DNA from 3 places in the Bacillus sp. PK6-013 genome. Region 1 is predicted to be linked to each of the others. Evidence: riboswitches for the same ligand, from Rfam matches in the RefSeq annotation. Region 1 holds a riboswitch; each other region holds the start of a gene.
The links. Region 1 has a riboswitch for S-adenosylmethionine ahead of M1E03_RS16560 (methionine ABC transporter ATP-binding protein). Riboswitches for the same ligand answer to the same signal wherever they lie in the genome.
Positions count from the first base shown of each region.

Region 1 (7,914 bases):
CATGAGATTCATGAAATTGAACAAATTTTGGATGAGGTCGTCGTCGTCTTAAATGGCCGAATTGAAGAAAAAAAGGATGTCGAACAGCTGCGCGAGGAATCCGGAATGTCGCTTTTGGAATGGCTGAAACGGTTTATTGAAGAAAAAAATTGAAAAGGCTGGAGGAGAAACAGTGGAAACACTTTTGGAATTAAAAAATGTATCAAAAACGATCAGGGGGAAAAAGATTATCGACGGCTTGAGCTTTGACGTGCGGGCAGGCGAAATATTCGGCTTCCTAGGTCCGAACGGCGCCGGAAAAACGACGACGATCCGGATGATTGTCGGGCATATGAACATCACCGCCGGTGAAATCGCCGTGTGCGGCGTCAGCGTAAAAGAAAATTTTGAAAAGGCCGCGCGGCATATCGGAGCGATCGTTGAAAATCCGGAACTGTATAAATTTTTAACGGGCTATCAAAACCTTCAGCAATACGCGCGCATGACGAAAGGCGTGACGAAACAGAAAATTGACGAAATCGTCGAGCTTGTCGGATTGAAAAACAGGATCAACGATAAGGTCAAAACGTATTCTTTAGGAATGAGACAAAGGCTTGGCCTGGCCCAAAGCCTTTTGCACGATCCGAAGCTCTTGATTCTCGATGAGCCGACGAACGGGCTTGATCCGGCCGGTATCCGGGAAATTCGCGATCATTTAAGAAAGCTGACGAGAGAAAGAGGTATGGCGGTCATCGTTTCAAGCCACCTGCTTTCAGAAATGGAGCTGATGTGCGACAGGATCGCCATTATCCAGAACGGAAAGCTCCGGGATATTCAGCATGTGCACGGACCCGCTCGGGATGAAAAGAAGCGCTATTATATTCAAGCGGATGACAATCAGGCTCTGATGCGGGAAGCGGCTGCCTTCAAAAAGATGAAGGTTGACGAAGCGGAAGGCGGGATAGAGCTCAGCCTTCAAAAGGATGAAGTGCCTGATTTGATCAAACACTTGTCAGACAACGGTGTCCGCCTATATGAAGTGAAGGCTGTGAACAAATCGCTGGAAGACCGGTTCCTGGAAATCACCGCAGAGAAGGAGGAAGCTCAGCATGTTTAATCTCATCGTAAATGAATGGATCAAAATTTTTAATCGAAAAGGCACATATGTCATGATTGCGATTTTGCTGTTATCTGCCATCGGGCTGGGCGTTCTCACAAAGACGATCGGAGAGACAGACCAAAACCCGGACTGGAAAAAAGAATTGATGCAGGAAAATAAAGATATGAAAGAACAACTTAAAGGGGTCAATAATCCGGCACTTGAAAAAAGCTATGAACGGTCGACCGCCATTAATGAGTATCGAATCAAGCACGATTTGCCGGAAGACGGGGACTATTCGGCCCTGTCGTTCATCAGCGACGCGAGCGGCAACATTCCTCTCCTCGGTCTGTTTGTGATCACGGTGGCTGCGGGAATCGTTGCGAATGAATTCAACTGGGGAACGGTGAAGCTGCTTGTCATCAGGCCGATCAGCCGCTTTAAAATCTTGCTGGCAAAATATTTTACAGTTCTGCTTTTTGCATTGGCTTTGCTTTTCATTCTGTTCGCAAGCGCGGGTATCACAGGCCTTGCTTTATTCGGGGCAGGCGACGGCAGCCAGGTTCACTTGGCGTACGCCGATGGAACCGTTGAAGAAAAAAGCCTGCTGCTGCACTTGGCCGGCAGCTATTTGCTGAATTCAATATCGCTTTTGATGATGGCGACAATGGCCTTTATGATTTCAGCTGTTTTCAGAAACAGCTCGCTTGCCGTAGGTATTTCAATTTTCCTTTTGGCAATGGGCGGAACGGTGACAAACTTGCTCGCAACGAAATTTGATTGGGTGAAATACATCTTATTTGCCAACACTGATCTCACTCAATACTTTGACGGATCTCCGCTTGTTTCAGACATGACGCTGGGATTCTCGATTGTGGTGCTGGCTGTCTATTTTATCGTTTTTCATGTGCTCGCCTTTGGTGCATTCACAAAAAGAGACATCGCTTCATAAGCGGTTTTCGCAAAAAAAGCCTGACGCCGGTTTTCCGGGCGTCAGGCTTTTTTTAAATATAAAAAGACTGCTGACATTCGGTCAGCAGTCCTGTATGAAGATCAGCGGTTCACAGCTTACGCTTTTGTTACGTTAGCAGCTTGTGGTCCGCGGTTTCCTTCAACGATTTCGAAAGATACAGATTGGCCTTCTTCCAAAGTTTTGAAGCCTTCGCCTTGAATAGCAGAGAAATGAACGAATACATCGTCTTGTCCTTCAACTTCGATGAATCCGAAACCTTTTTCAGAGTTAAACCATTTTACTTTACCTTCTAGCATGAAATTTCCTCCTAAAGCGATAACGCTTAAATTCACTATTCTTGCTCTAAAACAAACTTCCAAGACGAAAACTCTTACAAAACTTTCTTCTTAAAGATAGTTCGAACAAAAATAATTACCTTTACTTTACCAGTGTTTAAGCGAAATTACAACTGCTAAACACAATTTTTTTAAAAAAAGTGAAATTTAATAATCAGGGCGAAAAATAAAGCATTAAAAAGCGGGTTTTTGAAATTTTCACAATTCTGATTGACAACATTTCGAAGAAGCTGTAAAGTTAGGTAAAACTTCATGCATCAACACTTCTTATTTAGAGAGGCGGAGGGAATTGGCCCTATGAAGCCTCGGCAGCGGGTTCTGCATACAGCAGAATACTGTGCCACATCCAACAAGCCGTACGGGCTTGGAAGATAAGAAGAGAGCGGACCACTCTATTTACTTCGTGTCGTCTAAGGCTTCTTCTTATTTTTTAAGAGGGAGCCTTTTTTGTTAGCCAAAAAGAGGAGGAAGATCATCATGATTACATTTGAAGGCGTTGAAAAGGTCTATGAAAGCGGCGGACAGAAGGTTCATGCGCTCAATGGAATCGACCTTCATGTAGATAAAGGGGAAATATACGGCGTCATCGGATTCAGCGGCGCAGGGAAAAGCACGCTGATCCGCTGTGTGAACTTCCTTGAAAAACCGACGGCCGGAAAGGTATTCGTCGGCGGAAGAGACTTAATGTCTCTGTCGAAAGCTGAGATTCGAGCTGTTAAAAGGAAGATCGGCATGGTATTTCAGCATTTTAACCTGTTAAATTCAAAGACGATTTTCGCTAATGTCGCTGAGCCGCTCGCGCTTGTCAAAACACCGAAAGCCGAAATCAAGCAAAAAGTGACGGAACTGCTCCATTTTGTCGGACTTGAGGATAAAGCCCGCGATTATCCGGATCAGCTGTCGGGCGGCCAAAAGCAGCGCGTCGGCATTGCCCGGGCGCTGGCGACAAATCCGGAGGTTCTGCTCTGTGATGAAGCGACATCCGCGCTTGACCCGCAGACGACCGGCGATATTTTGAAGCTGCTGAAGCGCGTCAACGAACAATATAACATCACGATTTTGTTGATCACTCATGAAATGAATGTGGCAAAAGAAATCTGCGACAAAGTCGCGGTCATTGAAAAAGGAAGGATCATTGAATCAGGCAGCGTGTTTGACGTGTTTTCCGCGCCGGAAACCGAAACGGCCAAAAGCTTTGTCAAATCAGCCATCGACCACGAGATACCTGAATCGATTCAAAAATTAAATGTGAAGCATCTCTACCAGCTTCAATTTGTCGGCGAATCTTCCGGGAAGCCATTTCTTTCGCAAGTGGCAAAGCGGTTTGACGTAGAAGTCAACATTCTGCACGGAACGATTACAGAGCTTCAGGGAATTCCGTTTGGCAGTATGACGGTTGAACTGCAGGGGGAAGACGGTGAAATCGGGCGGGCGCTCGAATATATCCGCAGAGAAAACATTCGCATCAGGGAGGTATAAGCATGCTTGTTACATATGACCAAATCATTGACGCACTGGTTCAGACGATTCAAATGACGGTTTTCTCGCTTTTATTTTCAAGCGTGATCGGCATTCCGCTCGGCATTTTGCTGGTTGTCACAAGGAAGGGGCATCTGCTTGAAAATCCGGCAGTTTTTACGGTTGTCAATATGATCATTAACATTTTCCGGTCCGTTCCGTTTATCATCTTGATGGTTGCTTTAATTCCGGTGACAAGGCTGATTGTGGGGACGTCCATCGGCACATCGGCAGCGATTGTTCCCCTGACTTTTTATGCGGGGCCTTACATCGCAAGGCTCGTCGAGAACTCTCTGCTTGAAGTCGATCCGGGAGTCATTGAAGCCGCTGAAGCAATGGGAGCGACTCCGCGGCAGATCATCTTCCGGTTTCTGATTCCGGAAGCGCTCGGTTCGCTTGTGCTGAGTTTTACGGTGGCAACGGTCGGATTGGTCGGAGCGTCGGCGATGGCTGGTGCGATAGGCGCCGGCGGTCTTGGGGATTTGGCGATCACATACGGCTACCAAAGGTTTGACACGCTGACGATGATCATCACGGTTGCAATTCTCGTCATCGTTGTGCAGGGATTGCAGACATCCGGAAACGTTCTGTCCAAAAAATTGAGAAGAAGATAAACAGAGAGGGAGACAGCTATGATGAAAAAGTTCACATTTGTTATCATTTTACTGCTGCTTGCGGGAATGATCGCGGGATGTGCGGCAGACTCTGATGCGAAAACCATTAAAATCGGCATCAGCGGAACGGATACAAGAATCTGGGACTTTGTGAAGAAAAAAGCCGAGAAAGAAGGCTTAAAGCTTGAAATCGTCAAATATTCTGATTATGTTCAGCCGAACCAGGCTTTGGCGGGCGGTGACATTGACGCCAATGCATTTCAGACGATATCTTACTTTAATGCATTCAAAAAGGAACGCAATCTTGAACTATCGCCGATCGGCACAACGATCATCGCTCCGATGGGCATTTATTCCGAGAAGTATGATTCGCCTGACGATATACCAAACGGCGCGGAAATCGCTGTTCCGAGCGAAGCGACGAACATGGGCAGAGCCTTGCTCCTGTTGGAGTCCGCCGGCCTGCTTCAATTAAAGGACGGATTTGACGGAAACGGAACGCTTGATGCGATTAAAGAAAATCCTAAAAAACTCAAAATCACAACGGTGGCCGCAGAGCAAACGCCGCGCGTGCTTCCCGACGTCGCTGCATCTGTTATCAACAACGGCATAGCGGTTGACGCCGGCTTCCATCCTGTCAAAGATTCGATTAAACTGGAAGACGAAACAGCGACACCGTACATCAACATTATTGCGGCCAGAACAGAAGACCGGGACCGTGAAGATTTGAAAAAGATCGTTGAGCTGTACCAATCAGACGATACCGCTGAATTGATCAAAAAAGAGTTTGACGGTGCACAGCTGCCGACTTTTGTTCCACTGAAAGACATCGGCGAATAAAATGTCAGTCGCGCAATTGATTCCCGGGTCATATATTGAAATACATCGATAATTCCTACTTGACCAATCAGGTTTGTTGTACTATAGTTTTTAAATGTAAAAAATTCTGGGGGTGCTTTTGTTACCATGACATTATTTGTTGTTATTAATATTATCGTCATGCTCGGCCTGATGGCGCTCCTTTATATGATGCAAAAAAAACATGTTTCTTTTTCTAAGCGGGTATTTACCGCTCTGGGAATCGGCATTGTTTTTGGATTCGCTTTGCATTTTATATATGGTTCGTCTTCAGAAACGATTACGCAGACATCTGATTGGTTTAATATTGCAGGCGGCGGCTATGTGAAGCTTTTGCAGATGATCGTTATGCCGCTTGTATTCATCTCGATTTTGGGTGCTTTTACAAAGCTTAAACTGACGCACAATATCGGAAAAATCAGCGGATTGATCATCGGCCTCTTGATCGCGACGACAGCTGTCGCTGCTGCGGTGGGAATCGCGTCCGCACTTGCTTTCGACCTGCAGGCTGTCCATGTGGATCAAGGCCAGGCAGAGTCAATGAGAGGGGCGGAACTCGAACAGAAATCGCAGGACATGGAAGCCAAAACACTTCCACAGCAAATTGTCGAGCTTCTTCCGGGGAATCCGTTTTTAGATTTTACGGGAGCAAGACCGACATCAACGATCGCCGTTGTTATTTTTGCGGCTTTCCTTGGAATCGCGTATCTCGGGGTCAATCGAAAACAGCCTGAACAAGCTGAGCTTTTCAAAAAGATGGTTGATGCCGTGTATGCGATCATTATGCGTGTAGTGACGTTGATTCTGAGGCTGACGCCTTACGGTGTATTGGCGATCATGACAAAAACGATTGCAACGAGCGATCTCGACAGCATTGCCAAGCTCGGCAAATTTGTCATCGCTTCATATGTGGCGCTGATCGTCATGTTCATCATTCACCTGCTGCTCATTACATTCAGCGGTTTAAATCCTGTCACATACTTGAAAAAGGCGTTTCCGGTCCTTGTATTCGCGTTTACATCTAGATCAAGCGCAGGCGCTTTGCCGCTGAACATTAAAACACAGCGCAGCCTCGGTGTTCCCGAAGGCATTGCAAACTTTGCCGGATCCTTCGGACTGTCCATCGGACAAAACGGATGTGCCGGAATTTACCCTGCAATGCTCGCGATCATGATTGCGCCGACGGTCGGACAAAATCCGCTTGAGCCGTCATTTTTGTTCACGGTTATCGCTGTTGTTGCGATCAGCTCTTTCGGAGTGGCAGGCGTCGGCGGAGGTGCGACATTTGCAGCGCTTCTCGTCCTTTCGGCGTTAAATATGCCCGTAGCGCTTGCTGGACTGCTGATTTCGGTTGAGCCGCTCATCGACATGGGGCGTACGGCTCTTAATGTCAGCGGCAGCATGACGTCAGGACTTGTCACAAGCAAAGCAACAAATGAACTTGAAAAAGACACGTACCAAGACCGTACTAATATCATTGAAGCAGAAGTGTAAAAGAAGAACGGCCCGCACAGCTTGATTGCTCGTGCGGGCCGTTTTTTATGAATAGCTTTGGTCGTTATCGAACATCGTCTGGTTTGCAGTCTGATCGTTCATGACATTAACCGGGGCAGTCATATGGCTTGATTGATGCTGGTCGTTTGCCGTATGGCCTGACTGGCGATGTTCCTGTGACTGTCCTCCGGAATTGAAAGCCTGTTTGATCATGTCAGCCGGATTCATCATCATCTGGTTTCGGCCGTTACCTTGCTGTCGACCTCCCATGCCCTTCGCGAACATGCCTGTCAATCTTTTGCGGATTTCGGGAGAAAAAGCCGCGGTCAATGCAGCTGATCCTAAAACCAATACAGCGGGATGGATGCCTGATCTTCTTCTAAACAAAGGGTCAACCTCCTTTTTACGTATACCATCCCCAGTCCTGATCGGTTTTATTCTTCAAGTTGTGCCGCGAGATATAAGCGGTTACTTTCGAAAAATTCGAAAATTTTATGGTAGGCTTTTATTTTATTTTCTGTTTTAGAAAAACCGTGCCCTTCATTTTCCAAAACAAGATACTCAATATTCCGCCCCCTTGCTTTTAACCGATCGACGACCTGATCGGACTCTTCCTTTACGACGCGGGGATCGTTTGCGCCTTGGATGATCAGCATCGGCTGAGTCATATTCTCCAGGTATGTAACAGGAGAATCGGCTTTCAGTTTTTCATAATCCCGCTCAGGCTTGCCGACCCATTTTTCCATCATCGGCTGCCAGAAATCCGGTACGGATTCGACAAACGAAAACAGATTGCTGACTCCGCATATATCGACGACGGCGCGGAAATACTCTGGATGCCTTCCGTGAAGCAATAGCGACATATACCCTCCGTAGCTGCCCCCCATTAAAAAAAGTTTTTCGCGGTCCGCAAGCTTTTGATCGATAAGCCAGTCGATGCCTGCAGTCATATCGAGGCGCGGTCCGTCTCCCCAATCTTGTTCAACCATTTTAAAGAAGGAATAGCCGTAATTCGCTGATCCCCTGAAATTAGGGGCGAATAAA
Region 1 covers NZ_CP096417.1:3,268,056-3,275,969, reverse strand. The annotation lists gene M1E03_RS16580 (ABC transporter ATP-binding protein) at 1-153, shown strand, start outside; gene M1E03_RS16575 (ABC transporter ATP-binding protein) at 173-1,096, shown strand; gene M1E03_RS16570 (ABC transporter permease) at 1,089-2,030, shown strand; gene cspB (cold shock-like protein CspB) at 2,147-2,347, opposite strand; SAM riboswitch class I at 2,651-2,764, shown strand; gene M1E03_RS16560 (methionine ABC transporter ATP-binding protein) at 2,864-3,865, shown strand; gene M1E03_RS16555 (methionine ABC transporter permease) at 3,868-4,518, shown strand; gene M1E03_RS16550 (MetQ/NlpA family ABC transporter substrate-binding protein) at 4,540-5,358, shown strand; gene M1E03_RS16545 (L-cystine transporter) at 5,485-6,870, shown strand; gene M1E03_RS16540 (hypothetical protein) at 6,916-7,257, opposite strand; gene M1E03_RS16535 (alpha/beta hydrolase family protein) at 7,305-7,859, opposite strand; gene M1E03_RS16530 (hypothetical protein) at 7,900-7,914, opposite strand, start outside.

Region 2 (7,914 bases), 690 kb from region 1:
GGATAAAGAGGTTTATCTGTCAATGGAAGAGCGCATGGGATGCGGGATCGGCGCTTGCTTTGCCTGTGTCTGCCATACGGAAGAAAGCGAAACATCTTATGTGAAGGTATGCCTTGACGGTCCTGTTTTCAAAGCCCAGGAGGTGCTGTTATGATGCTAGAAGTCAATTTGCCGGGCCTTCAATTGAAAAATCCGATCATGCCGGCTTCAGGCTGCTTCGGATTTGGGAGAGAATTTGCGAACTTTTACGATCTTTCACGTCTCGGTGCGATCATGATTAAAGCGACGACGAGCGAACCGCGCTTCGGGAATCCGACGCCGCGCGTCGCCGAGACGCAAGCCGGCATGCTTAATGCCATCGGTCTGCAAAATCCGGGTTTAGAGGCTGTCATGGAACACGAATTGCCGTGGCTCGAACAGTTCGATACACCGATTATCGCCAATGTCGCCGGCTCGCAGATCGACGATTATGTTGAAGTGGCTGAAGAAATCAGCAAAGCACCGAATGTTCATGCGCTCGAGCTGAATATTTCCTGTCCTAACGTGAAAACGGGAGGGATCGCCTTCGGTACGCAGCCGGAAATGGCCAGTGAGCTGACGAAAGCGGTGAAAGAGGTTGCGAGCGTTCCCGTCTATGTGAAGCTGTCGCCGAATGTCGCGAATATTACCGACATCGCTCTTGCCATAGAAGAAGCGGGAGCGGACGGTTTGACGATGATCAACACCCTGATCGGGATGCGGCTCGACTTAAAAACGGGAAAGCCGATCTTGGCGAACAAAACCGGCGGATTATCAGGCCCTGCTGTTAAACCGGTGGCCATCAGAATGGTGCATGAAGTCAGCCAAAAAGTCAGCATTCCGATCATCGGCATGGGCGGTGTCCAGTCAGCGGAAGATGTGCTTGAGTTTTTGCTGGCGGGTGCGAGCGCAGTCGCCGTCGGCACCGCAAACTTTGTTAATCCGTTTGTTTGTCCCGAAATCATCGCCGATTTGCCGCGCGTTTTAGAAAAATACGGATACCGTTCGTTGAACGAGTGTATCGGAAGGAGCTGGAAGGATGAAACATACGCCGCCCATCATCGCGCTTGATTTTGCATCAGCACAGGAAACATATGCGTTTTTGGACCGGTTTCATGGAGAAGAGCTTTTCGTGAAGGTGGGCATGGAGCTTTTTTATCAGGAAGGGCCGGCCATCCTTGAAAAGTTACAGGAGCGCGGCTGCCGCATTTTCCTTGATCTAAAATGCCACGACATTCCAACGACCGTATACAAGGCGATGAAAAGGCTGGCGGGGTTTGGCGTCAGCCTTGTCAATGTGCACGCAGCAGGCGGAAAGCAAATGATGGAGTCGGCGCTTGAAGGCCTTGAAGCGGGGACTCCGGCAGGCCGAAAACGCCCTTCATTAATTGCTGTGACCCAGCTGACAAGCACGTCTTCAGAAATGCTTCAGCAAGAGCTGCTGATTGAAACGCCGCTTCTCGATACAGTTGTTCACTACAGCAAGTTGGCTAAAGAAAGCGGACTTGACGGTGTCGTCTGCTCCGTCCATGAAGCCGAACACATTTACCGGGCCGCGTCTTTAGATTTTCTGACCGTGACACCCGGAATTCGCATGGCGGATGACAAAAACAACGACCAGGTCCGGGTGGCGACGCCTGGCTACGCAAGGGAAAAAGGCGTGTCGGCGATCGTTGTCGGCCGTTCGATTACACAGGCGGAAGATCCTGTGTCAGCCTACAGAAAAATAGGACATGAGTGGGAGGGAACCAAGGCATGAAAACAGACATTGCAAACCATTTATTAAGAATCAAAGCGGTTTTCCTGCGCCCGAACGAGCCGTTTACATGGGCGAGCGGCATCTTGTCGCCCATCTACTGCGACAATCGTTTGACGCTTTCATATCCGGAAGTAAGGGATGATATAGCTTCAGGGCTTGCCGGACTGATTCAAGACAAGTTTCCCGGAGCCGAAATGATCGCCGGTACGGCAACTGCGGGAATCCCCCATGCCGCGCTTGCCGCCGACAGGCTGAGCCTGCCGATGTGCTACGTCAGAAGCAAACCGAAGGCGCACGGCAAAGGAAACCAAATTGAAGGCGCTGTTGTAAAAGGACAAAAAGTCGTTGTAATTGAAGATTTAATTTCAACGGGAGGAAGCGTCCTTGAAGCGGCAGCCGCTCTCACAGAGGCGGGATGTGAAGTGCTCGGCGTCGCCGCCATTTTCACTTACGGGCTTCCTAAAGCTGCCGCCGCCTTCAGCGAAGCGGGCGTTGAATACCGTACGCTGACTGATTACGATACATTGACAGAGGCTGCGCTTGCCGGCGGATATATCAGCGAACAGGATGCCGCCAAACTGAAAGAATGGAAGGCGGATCCTGAAAGCAAGTCTTGGATGGATTAATGATAAAAGCCGTATTCTCCTAATGGGAGAACGGCTTTTTTTGCGTCTTTTTACAGATTTAAAAATAGTAAAATCGGATTATTTTTATTTTTTATTAATCCTATAAAAAAAGTCGGGTTGACTTTTGTTCGAATTGTGCTAAAATTTTAAAATAACAAAAGCAAACTTATCAAGAGCGGTGGAGGGACTGGTCCGATGAAACCCGGCAACCTGCGTGTGAAGCGTAAGGTGCTACTTCCAGCAAAATGCCCTCATTTTGAGAGATAAGGAATAGCGGAGTTCCTCGTCTTTCTTTCAAATTTGGAAGAAAGATTTTAATTTTTAGGGGCAGAGGAGGAGCTAGAAGTGAAGACAGATGAACAGCTTGAAAAGGTGATCATCAAAATGAAAGACATGCTGAAAGACATGAATTACGGATCGATCACATTCGTTGTTCAGGACGGCAAAGTCATTCAAATCGAAAAAAATGAAAAAATAAGATTGAAATAGCTGACTAGACAAACTAGAGGCGGTTTTCACAGTTTTTTTCTGCTGGAAGCCGTTTTTTTGTTGGCGAAAAAAGGGGGAACCGAAAATTTTTACTTACAGCACATGGGAAGAACCAAATATCTCTTTTCAGGAAGATGACTCTTATAAAGGAGCGCTGTCCGTCTTGAAATGGGCGTACGGACATTACGGAAATCAGCTTGTATATGCGTGCAGCTTCGGAATTGAGGGAATCGTCCTGATCGATTTGATTTATAAGGTGAAAAAAGATGCGGTCATCGTTTTCCTTGATACGGGATTTCATTTTAAAGAAACGTATGAAACGATCGACGCTGTCAAAGAACGATATCCAGGCCTTCAGATTATCATGAAAACACCGGAGCTTACCGTCGAAGAGCAGGCGAAAGAATATGGGGACGAACTATGGAAGACCGCTCCGAATTCCTGCTGTGAAATGAGGAAGGTCATTCCTCTCCGCGAGACGCTTTCAGGCTACCCGGCGTGGCTGTCGGGCCTGCGCCGCGAGCAATCGCCCGGGCGGAGCAAAACGAATTTTTTGAACAAAGATGAAAAATTCAAGTCTATCAAAGTTTGTCCGCTCATTCATTGGACGTGGAAGGATATTTGGAGATATGTGACAAAGCACGATCTCCCGTATAATCCGCTTCATGATCAAGGCTACCCGAGCATCGGCTGCGCTCCGTGCACCTCTCCGGCCTTTACAATGGATGATCTTCGATCAGGCCGCTGGAACGGATCGGCTAAAACAGAATGCGGATTACACGAGTAAGGAGATGAGTCATGGAACTTGCCGCCATTTTATTTAGCATGTTTTTTGCGATGAATATCGGAGCGAGCGGTGCAGCTGCTTCAATGGGAATCGCCTATGGATCTGAAGCCGTCAAAAAGAAGTTTCACGCACTAATAATCTGTGCAGCAGGCGTTCTCTCGGGCGCCGTCATCGGCGGAGGAAACGTCGTGAAAACGATCAGCTCAGGCATCATTCCCGAACGGGTGATTTCGCTTGAAATCGTCTGCATTATTATCGGCTCGGCGGCACTGTCGCTCTTTATCGCAAATGTACTCGGTATCCCGCTTTCGACAAGTGAAGTGACGGTCGGATCTGTTGTCGGAGTAGGTGTCGCTTACCAGGTTTTATATGTGAAATCTTTGCTTGTCATCGTCTCATTTTGGGTCGTTGTACCAATCGTCGCTTTTACCTTTACATTTGCGATGGCAAACATCATGAAAAAAACGATCAAACGTCCAGCCTCGGGAAAGAAAGCAAAGGTTTTGGCGGTCATTCTGTTGATCACCGGGTTTTTTGAAGCCTTCTCAGCAGGCATGAACAATGTCGCAAATGCTGTCGGACCTCTGGTGGCGGCGCATGTTTTGACAGTCGGGGAAGGAACGCTCTACGGCGGACTGTTTGTCGCGCTGGGCGCCCTTTTACTGGGCAGGCGCGTTCTTGAAACAAACGGCAAAAAAATAACGAAATTTTCAAAAGGAGAGGGGATCATCCTTTCCGGAACAGGAGCCGGGCTTGTCATCATCAGTTCGATTTTCGGTTTGCCGGTTCCGCTTGCGCAAGTCACATCATCTTCTATTATAGGGATGGGAATGGCAAAAAACGGCGGCAATGTCTTTCATAAACAAGTGGTCAAAACGATGCTGAAAGTATGGGTCGTCTCGCCGTTCCTTTCATTAAGCCTGTCTTATATGCTGGTCAGCCTTTTATTAAAAGGAGACTATTATGCTCTCATCGTCGTCACAAGCGTCCTTCTGGCATCTGTCGGGACGATCAGCCTGATGAGAGCAGTCAAAAAAGAGCACAGCTCCGTCCATGAACAAGGCGGAGGAATTTAAACACAAAGTAGGGGGAAACAAGTTTATGAGTTTAGCACCACACGGCGGTGTATTGGTTAACCGCGTCAATGAAGCATACGATTTTCAACATATCGCACAGGAAATAGAACTGGATTTAATGGCTTTTTCAGATTTGGAGCTGATCGGAATCGGTGCGTACAGCCCGATCCAAGGCTTTATGACAGAGAAAGACTATCTGTCCGTTGTCGAAAATATGAGACTGTCAAGCGGCGAAGTATGGACGCTTCCGATCGCTCTGCCTGTTGACGAGCAAAAAGCTTCAAGCTTAAAAGCGGGGGACACCGTCCGCCTCACCTATAATGGGGAAACATACGGCGTCATCGAGATCGAAGACATCTATACGCCGGACAAGAAAACGGAAGCCGTCAATATCTATAAAACCGACGAACTCGAGCATCCGGGCGTCAAAAAATTGTTTGACCGCGGCAGTGTTTATGTGGGCGGGCCGATCACTCTCATTAAACGGAGCGTAAAGCAATTCCCGGCCCACACATTCGAACCTCTGGAAACAAGAAAAAAATTCGCAGAACTCGGCTGGAAAACGATCGTCGGATTCCAGACGAGAAATCCGGTTCACAGAGCGCACGAATACATTCAAAAAACGGCGCTCGAGACGGTAGACGGTCTTTTCCTCAATCCGCTCGTCGGGGAAACAAAATCAGACGATATTCCGGCTGATGTCCGCATGGAAAGCTATCAGGTGCTGCTTGACGGCTACTATCCGAAAGACCGCGTCTTTCTCGGCGTTTTTCCGGCGGCGATGCGCTATGCGGGGCCGAAGGAAGCAATCTTCCATGCGCTTGTCAGAAAGAACTACGGATGTACGCATTTTATCGTCGGAAGAGACCATGCCGGAGTCGGCGATTACTACGGCACATATGAAGCGCAGGAACTGTTCGATCAGTTCGCGCCGGAAGAGATCGGCATTACGCCGCTGAAATTCGAACACAGCTTCTACTGCAATGTCTGCGGTTCAATGGCTACGGCGAAAACGTGCCCTCACAGCAAAGAACATCATGTCATTTTGTCCGGTACAAAGGTGAGGGGCATGCTGAGAAACGGCGAGTTCCCGCCGAGCACATTCAGCCGTCCAGAAGTCATTCAAACATTAATCAAAGGCTTAACGGCCGGGGTTTCTTAAGGGGGAGCATCTCTTGGTAAATAAAGATATTGTCTGGCATGAAGCGTCCATTACAAAACGGGAATATCATGAGAAAAATAAACATAAAAGCTCGATCGTTTGGCTGACGGGCTTGAGCGGTTCAGGAAAATCAACAATTGCCAATGCCGCAGCGCGTGAGTTGTTTGAACAAGGCTACCAGGTCACGGTGCTCGACGGCGACAACGTCAGGCACGGACTGAACAAGGACCTCGGGTTTTCCGATGAAGACCGGAAGGAAAACATCCGCCGGATCGGCGAGGTCGCGAAGCTCTTTGTCGAACAGGGGACGATCGTCATTACGGCGTTCATTTCCCCTTTTAAAGAAGACCGCGGGCTTGTCAGACAGCTCGTCGAGGAAGATGAGTTTCATGAAGTCTATGTGAAATGCGATTTGGCGACGTGCGAGGAGCGCGACCCGAAAGGCTTGTATAAAAAAGCGAGAAACGGAGAAATTCCATTTTTCACGGGGATCGATTCGCCTTATGAAGAGCCTGAAACGCCTGAGCTAGTCCTTGATACAGGCGCACATAATCGGGAAGAGTGCAAAAATCAGCTCGTCCAATACGTGAAAGATCAAACGAAATAAAATGCGGGTGAAATAGGAAAGTGCTGCACATGCACTTTCCTATTTCATAAAGAAAACGTTTGGTTTTTGTGATATTTTCAGGCACCAAACGCTTTCTTTATGATTTATAATGATTGAAGAAGACGTTGATCAGATCGGGGGGAGATCTAAGATGGGGAAAGTATATATCGTTGGGGCAGGTCCTGGAGACCCCGATTTACTGACGATCAAAGCTTTAAAAGCCATCCAGACAGCCGATGTCATTTTGTATGACAGGCTTGTGAATAAACAGATTTTACAGCACGCCAAGGAGGGAGCGGATCTCATCTACTGCGGAAAGCTTCCGGACTACCACATGATGAAGCAGGAAACGATCAATCATTTTCTCGTCAAGTATGCGAAAAAAGGGAAAATCGTTGTCAGGCTGAAAGGCGGCGATCCTTTCGTATTCGGCAGAGGCGGCGAGGAAGCGCAAACCCTCGCTGAACACGGAGTTGCTTATGAAATCGTGCCGGGAATCACCTCGGGGATTGCCGCCGCTGCTTATGCGGGCATTCCAGTGACACACCGGGAAGCGAGTTCAAACGTCGCTTTCGTGACAGGACATTATCAAAAAGATGAACATTTTGAAGAGAAGTGGAAAGCGCTAGCCACAGGGATCGATACGCTTGTCATTTATATGGGGATTAAAAACGTGAAGCAAATTGAAAGGCTTCTGATCGAAAACGGCAGAGATCCGTCTACCCCTGCCGCTTTCATTCATTGGGGAACGACGGACAAACAAAAAACGGTGCTTTGCACGGTTGAAACGCTTGCAGGTACAGTCGAAAGCGAAAAAATTGAAAACCCGAGCCTGATTGTCATCGGGGATGTCGTTCAATTCAGCTCACAGTTAAGCTGGTTTGAACCCGAGCTGAAAGATCCGGCATTAAGCGAGGCGCTTTAATATGAAACAAGCGATTTTATATATCGGCCACGGGAGCCGTCTGAAAAGAGCTCAAACAGAGGCAGCCGCTTTTTTGGAGAGCTGCAAAGAAACCATGTCCGCCCCCATTCAGGAAATTTCTTTTTTGGAACTGGCGGCACCGGATATCGAAACCGGTTTTAAAGCGTGTGTGGAAAAGGGCGCGACGCATATCGCGGCTGTGCCGCTTCTCCTCTTGACAGCCGCGCATGCCAAAAGGGACATCCCTGAGGAGCTTGCCCGCGTTTCTTCGCAGTATCCTTCCGTCAGCGTCGCTTACGGAAAGCCGATCGGCGTCGATCAGGAAGTCGTCAAAGCGGTTTTTACAAGGATCGAAGAAACGGGGACGCCATATGAACATGCAAGAGTCGTGGTGATCGGAAGGGGGAGCTCTGATCCGGATGTCAAACGGGATGTCAATGACATTTGCGAGCGGCTGAGAGACCT
Region 2 covers NZ_CP096417.1:2,578,044-2,585,957, reverse strand. The annotation lists gene M1E03_RS13020 (dihydroorotate dehydrogenase electron transfer subunit) at 1-154, shown strand, start outside; gene M1E03_RS13015 (dihydroorotate dehydrogenase) at 154-1,089, shown strand; gene pyrF (orotidine-5'-phosphate decarboxylase) at 1,058-1,777, shown strand; gene pyrE (orotate phosphoribosyltransferase) at 1,774-2,403, shown strand; SAM riboswitch class I at 2,567-2,673, shown strand; gene M1E03_RS13000 (YezD family protein) at 2,776-2,892, shown strand; gene M1E03_RS12995 (phosphoadenylyl-sulfate reductase) at 2,978-3,679, shown strand; gene M1E03_RS12990 (inorganic phosphate transporter) at 3,691-4,755, shown strand; gene sat (sulfate adenylyltransferase) at 4,781-5,917, shown strand; gene cysC (adenylyl-sulfate kinase) at 5,931-6,524, shown strand; gene cobA (uroporphyrinogen-III C-methyltransferase) at 6,676-7,449, shown strand; gene M1E03_RS12970 (sirohydrochlorin chelatase) at 7,451-7,914, shown strand, end outside.
Region 2: linked by a shared signal. The riboswitch ahead of M1E03_RS13000 (YezD family protein) and the one ahead of M1E03_RS16560 (methionine ABC transporter ATP-binding protein) in region 1 are both predicted to bind S-adenosylmethionine.

Region 3 (7,914 bases), 2.1 Mb from region 1:
GCGAAGCTGGGCTTTATAATTCAAGAAAATTTGGGATACGTGTTTTTTTAAAAGTGAATGACCTGAGATTGAACGAGAAAGAAGGGAGATAGATGATTCAAATCGATCCGAGAAGCTCAACCCCGATCTATGAGCAGATCATCCAGCAGATGAAAGAGCTTTGCTTAAAAGGGATAATCAAGCCTGGAGATAAACTTCCTTCTGTCAGAGAGCTTGCAACTATTATCATTGCGAACCCGAACACTGTCAGCAAAGCCTATAAAGAACTTGAACGGGAAGGAATTATTGAAACGTTGAGGGGGAGAGGAACGTATATTTCAGAAAACGCGAAAGTTACGCTTGATGAAGGGAAGATTGCGATGATTAAAGAGCAGTTAAAGCAGCTGATCATCGATGCGCATTACGCTGGGATCGACACTAAAAAGCTGCAGGAGTGGATGGCGGAAATCGCCGAAGAAGTGAGAGGAGGCGAAGTGAATGATTGAGCTCAAATCTGTGTCAAAAACAATTGAGGGAAAACAAATACTCAAAAACATCTCCTTTAAGCTTGAGGAAGGAGAGATTTTCGGACTGCTCGGCAGAAACGGCTCAGGGAAAACAACGCTTCTCCGCCTGATTCAGCAAATCCTGCTGCCTGATGACGGAGACATCTACTTCGGCAGCGTCAAGGTGAAGGACCATCCGCTCGTCAAGCGCAATATTGTCTATATGCCCGTTCAAAACACCTATTTCGAAAAATACAATTACAAACAGCTCGTCAATATTTTGCGTAACATTTATCCTGACTTTGATGTTACATATGCGAATGAATTAATGAACCGCTACGATATTCCCGAAACAAAAAAGTACAGGGAATTGTCTACAGGATTGAAAAAGCAAATGTCGCTGATTTTGTCATTTGCGATCCGGCCGGCGGTCATCCTGCTTGATGAGCCGACAGACGGCATTGATGCCGTCACAAGACAAGATGTTCTCCAGCTGATGGTCGATGAAGTGGCTGAAAACAACACGACGATTCTCATCACATCCCACCGGCTTGAGGATATTGAAAGAATGTGCAACCGAATCGGTTTTCTCGAAGACAATACATTGTCGAACATCATGGATCTTGATGAACTGAAAGGCGATTTTATTAAAATCCAAATGGCATTTGAAGAAGATGTCAATTTGAAAATCAGGGAAAGGGAAATCCCTGTTTTGGATCACACCGGCGTGTTTTATACGGTGTTGATTCCGAAAGCAGACGATGTGAGCAAACAATTTCTAAAAAGTTTGTCTCCGAAAGTTTGGAACGAGCTTCCGGTCAGTCTTGAGGAAGTATTCATCGCGAAGTATGGAGGTAAGCGAAGATGGTAGACCGCGGACTTTTATATAAAGAGTGGAAACAGCATTTCTGGATTTTTTTAGTTGTGTTTGCAGCGGTGATGCTGAGTGAACCGTTTTCGATTTTAAATGATTATTTTCAGTATCAAGGATGTCTTGCGGAACAGAAAAAATTTCCCGATATAGAGTGCGTTTTATATAAAGATTATGAGATAAGCGGGGTCATGAGAATGTTCTGGATTGGCGGAGTCGCGCTTGCACTCAGCCAGATCGGGTTTGAACGGAGCAGAGGAACGCTTGATTTCACACTCGGGCTCCCTTATAGGCGAGGCATCATTTTCAATACGAAATATTTCTTGGGTATTACAATTCTTTTAACAGCCCAGCTATTATCTTACTTGTTATCTTATGCCTTAGTTGTTTTGTATAAGGTTGACGTCGTCAACTTTCACGAGTATTTTATCGGATCGGTCATATTCTGCTTTATGGTCTACTCGCTTGTCATGGCGGCGGGCGCGATGACCGGCAATCCGCTGGCCCAGATGATTGTTGCTTTTTCAACGTCGATTCTGCCTTATTTGCTGATCGGCCTTCCGATGGCAAACTTGCAGATTATCATGAGTTTCTTTGGGGTTAATTCTGCTTTATTTTCTCAGGATTCATATTTTTTAAATTATATAACGCCGATTGTGTACCTCGACGGTTTCGGCGTCCATAACGGCGGCTTGGCCTTTACGCTGTTGATTCCGCTGGTCATGGGGATCTTGTTTTATATAATCGGCTATTTTTGCTTTATCAAACAGCAGCTTGAACGGAACGGACATTTTTTTCTCTGGAGAAAAATGGATCGCCCGATTCAAATTCTCGTGATTTTATTTGGCATCTGGGGATTCGGCGCAGCCACTTCTTCTAGCCTGTTCAGCTATATCTTCGGTATGTTGATCGGTTCGGCAGTCGGATTCTTAATCAGTTACTTCTTGATTTTCAAAAAAATAAAACAGCTGTAATCCATAATGGAGAGGAGATTTACAAATGATCAGTGTAGAGCATATTCACCACTCATTTAAAGTCGGTAAAAAGGGGAGGGAAAATGAAATTAAAGTGTTAAAGGATGTCTCGCTTACCGTTGAAAAAGGCGAAATCGCCTGCATTGTCGGACGGAGCGGTTCCGGAAAATCGACGCTGTTGAACTTGATTTCCGGCTATATCGCCCCGACAAAAGGTAAGATCGTCATTGACGGTACGGATGTCACAAAGTACAGCGAAAAAGAATGGGCGGCATTCAGGCTTGAACATTTCGGCTTCATCTTTCAAAGTTTTCAGCTGATTCCGAGCTTGACGACTTACGAAAACATCGAACTGCCTCTGACTTTAAAAGGTGTTCATCCGTCTGAGCGGAAGCAGCGCGTCAATGAGATGCTTCACCGCGTCGGCCTTGAAAACCACGCTGGACACTATCCGAATGAGCTTTCAGGCGGACAGCAGCAGCGCGTCAGCATCGCCCGCGCTTTGATTTTGAATCCGTCAATCATTTTAGCCGACGAGCCGACCGGAAGCCTGGACTCCGAAACAGAACAAGAAATCCTCGAATTCATTCGGCAGCTGAACAGGGAGCGCGGTATTACATTCGTCATCATCACGCACGATGACGAGGTGGCATCGATCGCCAAAACGAAATTTCAGTTATCTGACGGCGTGTTAGAGAAAGGGGAAGAGACTGTTGAAGTTTAAGGATCAGTTGAAGTTCATTAGAAGAAATATGAAGAAAAACCGCCTGCGTGTATTCATGACCATTCTCGCAACAACGGTGGCCTGCGCATTCTTAATCGTGCTCGCATCGGTCGGGTTCGGCCTGCAAAAATCGCTGACTGAACAGCTGATGAAAGAGCAAATCGTGACTGAGATAAATGTTGTCGGAAAAGAAGGGCAAAGCGATCAGAAAGTTCAAAAGAAAGACTTGAAAGAATTCGAAAATCGCAAAGATGTGTCCGCGATTATCGAGCGCACGCAGGTGTTCGCACCTGCTGAAGCAAAGTTGGGCAACAGGACAAACAATCAAATGTCGAATATCACGATTACTGACATGGCCGCTGAACAAAAAGCCAATATCAAACTCGATCGCGGCCGCGTAGCGAAAACACCGAATGAAATCGTCGTCGGCTACCATTTTGGGAAGAATCTCTGGACGAAAAAAGAAGCCCAAGATTATGAAAAACAGATGGAAAATAATGCTGAGGAAGTAAAAGAACCAAAAGGATACGCAGAAGATATTCTCGGCAAAACAATTGAATTAAAGATCTCAAAAATGGATGAAAAAACAGGAGAAGAAGGGAAAGCGAAAACATATGATCTGAAAGTTGTCGGAGTGACGAAAAAACCTTCTTATGAATGGGCAAGCGATTCAACAGTCTATGTCAGCAACGACATGCAAAAAGACATCACCGGATTTCTGAAGGCGGACAAAGACAACGGCACGATCGAAAAAAAGCTTTCGGTTTACGCGGATAATTTTGAACATGTCGGACAGCTGACAACAGATTTGGAGGATGAAGGCTACTACGTCGATTCAATAACGAAAAAACTCGAAAGCATCAATCTTTTTTTCATGGCTTTTAAAATCGGTCTGATCTTTGTCGGAGTCATTGCCGTTTTGATTTCAGCGATCGGCATTTTCAACACGATGACAATGGCGGTTACAGAGCGGACGCAGGAGATCGGCATTATGAAAGCGATCGGGGCGAGCCCGAACGTGATCCGGAAAATGTTCCTGCTGGAAAGCGCCTATATCGGCATCTTAGGATCTGTTTTAGGTGTTATCATTTCATACGGTGTCAGCTTTTTAGTGAACAAGATTATACCACCTATTTTATCATCGGTTTCAGAAGGAGGAGCGAGTGCGGCAGACTTCAGCATCACCTTCTCGTACATTCCGGTCAGTCTTGTCCTTATCGCGACCTTGATCAGTGCAGGCGTCGCCATTCTTTCAGGCCTGAACCCGGCCATTAAAGCGACAAGAACGAACGTGCTGACAGCATTAAGAAGAGAGCTTTAAGAAAAAAGCCGGCGGTATGCCGGCTTTTTTAACGTTTCGGAGGTCTGTACCCCGCATCACGCGCCTCCTGTTCTGTGCAGAACCAGCGGGCGACGTTTTTCGTGCGGTCATAATATGTACTTCCTGGTGTATGATAAATATGGTTGACGCTTCCTTTGATTTTGCACTCTTGTTTGCTTTCACCGCTGTTTTTCTTAGGGGAGGGCGCGCTGTGTGACGTTCCGGCCTGAGCGGTGGCGTTCTTTTCTTTTACAGTGGCTTCGGTACTGCCGCTTTTTTCTTCAGCCTTAGCCAGTTTTTCTGACAGCGATTTTGTTTTTTTCGTAAGCGAGTCTTTTTCTTTTGTCAGTTTTTCGTTTTCTTTTTTTAATGTGTCATTCTCCGTTTTGGCTGCCTTCAGTTTTTCGTTTGCTTGATTGAGCTGCTGCTTTAATGCGGTTTGCTCCTTTTGTACAGCGCTGTGTTCAGTTTTCAGTTCCTGAAGCTCGGTTGTCAGGTCCTCTGTTTTTGTCTCATCGACGGCATATGTTTCCTCACTGTAATAAGGCGCAGAGATGATCAGGAGGAGAAGTCCGCCTGCAAAACAAGGATAAAAGAGTTTTCTGGAAAACCTTTTGCCTGGAGAAAAGATTCTTCTGATCAAATGAAATACAAGGTAGCAGATGGAAAAAATAAAGGATAAAAACCCGATCAGCATGATAGATTCCATGATTCGTCTCCTTTCGTGTTTGATAACTATATTTTAGCTTAAAAAGAAAAAAATGTTTATACCAAAAAACTTCTTGCAAATCTAAATATTCAAACTTAAAATAAAGAAATCATTTAAAAAACTGAATATGCAGCTTATAAAGAGAGATGGAGGGACTGGCCCGGCGAAATCTCAGCAACCTGCAGCAGAGCAAGGTGCTAAATCCAGCAGAATGTCAGGCGCATTCTGAAAGATAAGTTGAACAACTCTTTCAGGCGCTGAAAGAGTTTTTTTTATTTTGGAGGAGGAGATATACATGAACAAGATATTAAAATGGACTTCCGTGCTGGGACTGGCCTTGAGCATGGCGCTTCTGACCGCATGCGGAAACAATGCCGAAAGCGATGGTAAAACGATCAAAATAGGCGCTACTGCAGGACCGTATTACGATATGGTCAAAAAAGCGATTCAGCCTGAACTTGAGAAAAAAGGCTACAAAGTTGAAGTGGTCGAATTCACCGACTATGTACAGCCGAACACGGCGTTAAGCGAAGGCGAACTCGACGCCAATTTGTTTCAACATGAGGTTTTTATGAAATCATACAATCAAGAAAACAATAAACATCTTGCTGCACTCATTTCTGTGCCGACCGCTCCGATGGGTCTCTATTCTGCCAAATATAACGACTTGAACGATGTCAAAAACGGGGCGGAAGTGGCTGTTCCAAACGATCCGGCCAATGCCGCCAGGGCATTTTTAACGCTCCAGGATCAGGGGCTGATTCGGCTGAAAAGCGATGTCGACACATTGAAAGCCTCTGTGCGGGATATTGCGGAAAATCCGAAAAAGCTGACATTTAAACAGCTTGAATCTGCCAATCTTCCAAGAGCGGTCGATGACCTGGATATCGCGGCTGTCCCGGGTAATTTCGCTCTCTCCGCTAATATGAAGTTGCAGGACGCGCTGGCGCTTGAGAACATGCCTGACCGCTACCGCAATCAAGTGGTAGTGGATGAAAAAAACAAAGACAAGCCATTCGCCAAAGATCTCAAAGAAGCGGTAAAATCCAAAGCTTTCGAAGATGCGATCGATCGGGAATTCGCCGGTTTCGGAAAGCCAAAATGGATGACGCAATCATAAAAAAATTCCCCCTTTAAAAAGGGGGTTTTTTATGTTGAAAATCGAAATCGTGTCAATTGAAAAAAATGGGCAAAACGAATAGAATCTAGAGGAAATGCTAAAGAGAAAGAAGGAAACGCTATGCCGCGCACATTATGGCTATTGGTCATCGGAATGTTTATCAATGTCACAGGGGCATCTTTTTTATGGCCGCTGAATACCATCTATATCCATCAGCATTTGGGAAAGTCGCTGACAGCGGCCGGATTTGTGCTGATGCTGAACTCAGGGGCAAATGTGCTGGGCAACCTGTTCGGGGGATATCTATTCGATAAAATCGGCGGATTTAAAACCGTCGTACTTGGAATTGTGATCACGTTTGCGAGCCTTTCAGGCCTCGTCTTTTTTCACGAGTGGTTCCAATACATTCTTTTCTTAACACTGGCCGGTTTTGGATCAGGGATCGTGTTTCCGGCATGCTATGCAATGGCCGGCTCGGTTTGGCCGGAAGGCGGCAGAAAGCCGTTCAATGCTGTATACGTGGCGCAAAATGCAGGGGTGGCAGTTGGTTCAGCGCTCGGCGGAATTGTCGCGTCTTTTTCATTTACGTATGTTTTTCTGGCGAATGCGATGCTATATGCCGTCTTTTTCATGATTGCGATTTTCGGATTTAGACGCATTCGGTCTGAAAAAGCCATGCAGTCTTCTGTTTTGGATCATGCCGATTCAGTCAGCGGGAAATCTAGATTCTCCGCGCTTTTGGTTATATGTACGGGCTACCTGCTCGGCTGGGTCGCTTATTCGCAATGGTCCTCGACCATCGCTTCACACACCCAGGAGCTGGGGATATCTCTTGGGCAGTACAGCGTACTTTGGACAGTGAACGGGGCGCTCATTGTTTTCGGTCAGCCGCTGATCGGTTTTTTTGTGAAACGGTTTGCCGAATCGCTGAAAAACCAAATCGTGATCGGATTTGTCATTTTTATGATGGCATACGGAATTTTGTTTGGCGCTGAACGGTTTCCGGCGTTTCTTGCCGCGATGGTTGTGCTGACCATTGGCGAAATGCTTGTATGGCCGGCTGTGCCGACAATCGCCAACCGTCTCGCTCCGAGGGGAAAAGAAGGGTTTTATCAAGGGTTTGTCAACAGTATGGCGACCGGCGGAAGAATGATCGGGCCGCTTTTTGGCGGAATGCTGGTTGATTATTTCAATATGCAGCTTTTGCTTGCGGTTCTGCTCGTATTGCTGCTGTTCGCAATAGGAACGGCGTTTTTATACGACAGGAAGGAAAAGCAGCTCTCCGCTCAATCAGATGCATAAGTGGTATAGAAAAAATAGGTAATTGTAATTATATGAAAATGAATCGAAGGAATCAAGATTATCAACCAAATCTTCACATATAATGGAAGAAACAAGCTTTTTTTCTTCTCAGACAGAACACATTTTCTGTATGGTAGTATCGAATATCATCGCAAGGGGTCTAGGGGGGCTGCTCGATGGCCTGAAGTCGCTTGACTAAACTAAGGGCTTTAGGAAGGTGATGAAGATGCTGCATCAAGTTTTGGTTGCTTGTTTGATTGGAGGGATTATGGGGGTTCTCGGGCACGTTAAAAAAAGAGGGCGCCTCGAGAAACCGAGAACAACGAAACGATTCATTTACCTTGGATTTTTTGAAGATATTCTTGTCGGAATGGTTGCTTCTATTTTGCTTGTTTTATCTGCGGAACC
Region 3 covers NZ_CP096417.1:1,110,011-1,117,924, forward strand. The annotation lists gene M1E03_RS05650 (hypothetical protein) at 1-51, shown strand, start outside; gene M1E03_RS05655 (GntR family transcriptional regulator) at 93-485, shown strand; gene M1E03_RS05660 (ATP-binding cassette domain-containing protein) at 478-1,356, shown strand; gene M1E03_RS05665 (ABC transporter permease subunit) at 1,350-2,330, shown strand; gene M1E03_RS05670 (ABC transporter ATP-binding protein) at 2,356-3,054, shown strand; gene M1E03_RS05675 (ABC transporter permease) at 3,044-4,375, shown strand; gene M1E03_RS05680 (sunset domain-containing protein) at 4,404-5,084, opposite strand; SAM riboswitch class I at 5,216-5,323, shown strand; gene M1E03_RS05685 (MetQ/NlpA family ABC transporter substrate-binding protein) at 5,380-6,204, shown strand; gene M1E03_RS05690 (MDR family MFS transporter) at 6,325-7,506, shown strand; gene M1E03_RS05695 (DUF4257 domain-containing protein) at 7,727-7,914, shown strand, end outside.
Region 3: linked by a shared signal. The riboswitch ahead of M1E03_RS05685 (MetQ/NlpA family ABC transporter substrate-binding protein) and the one ahead of M1E03_RS16560 (methionine ABC transporter ATP-binding protein) in region 1 are both predicted to bind S-adenosylmethionine.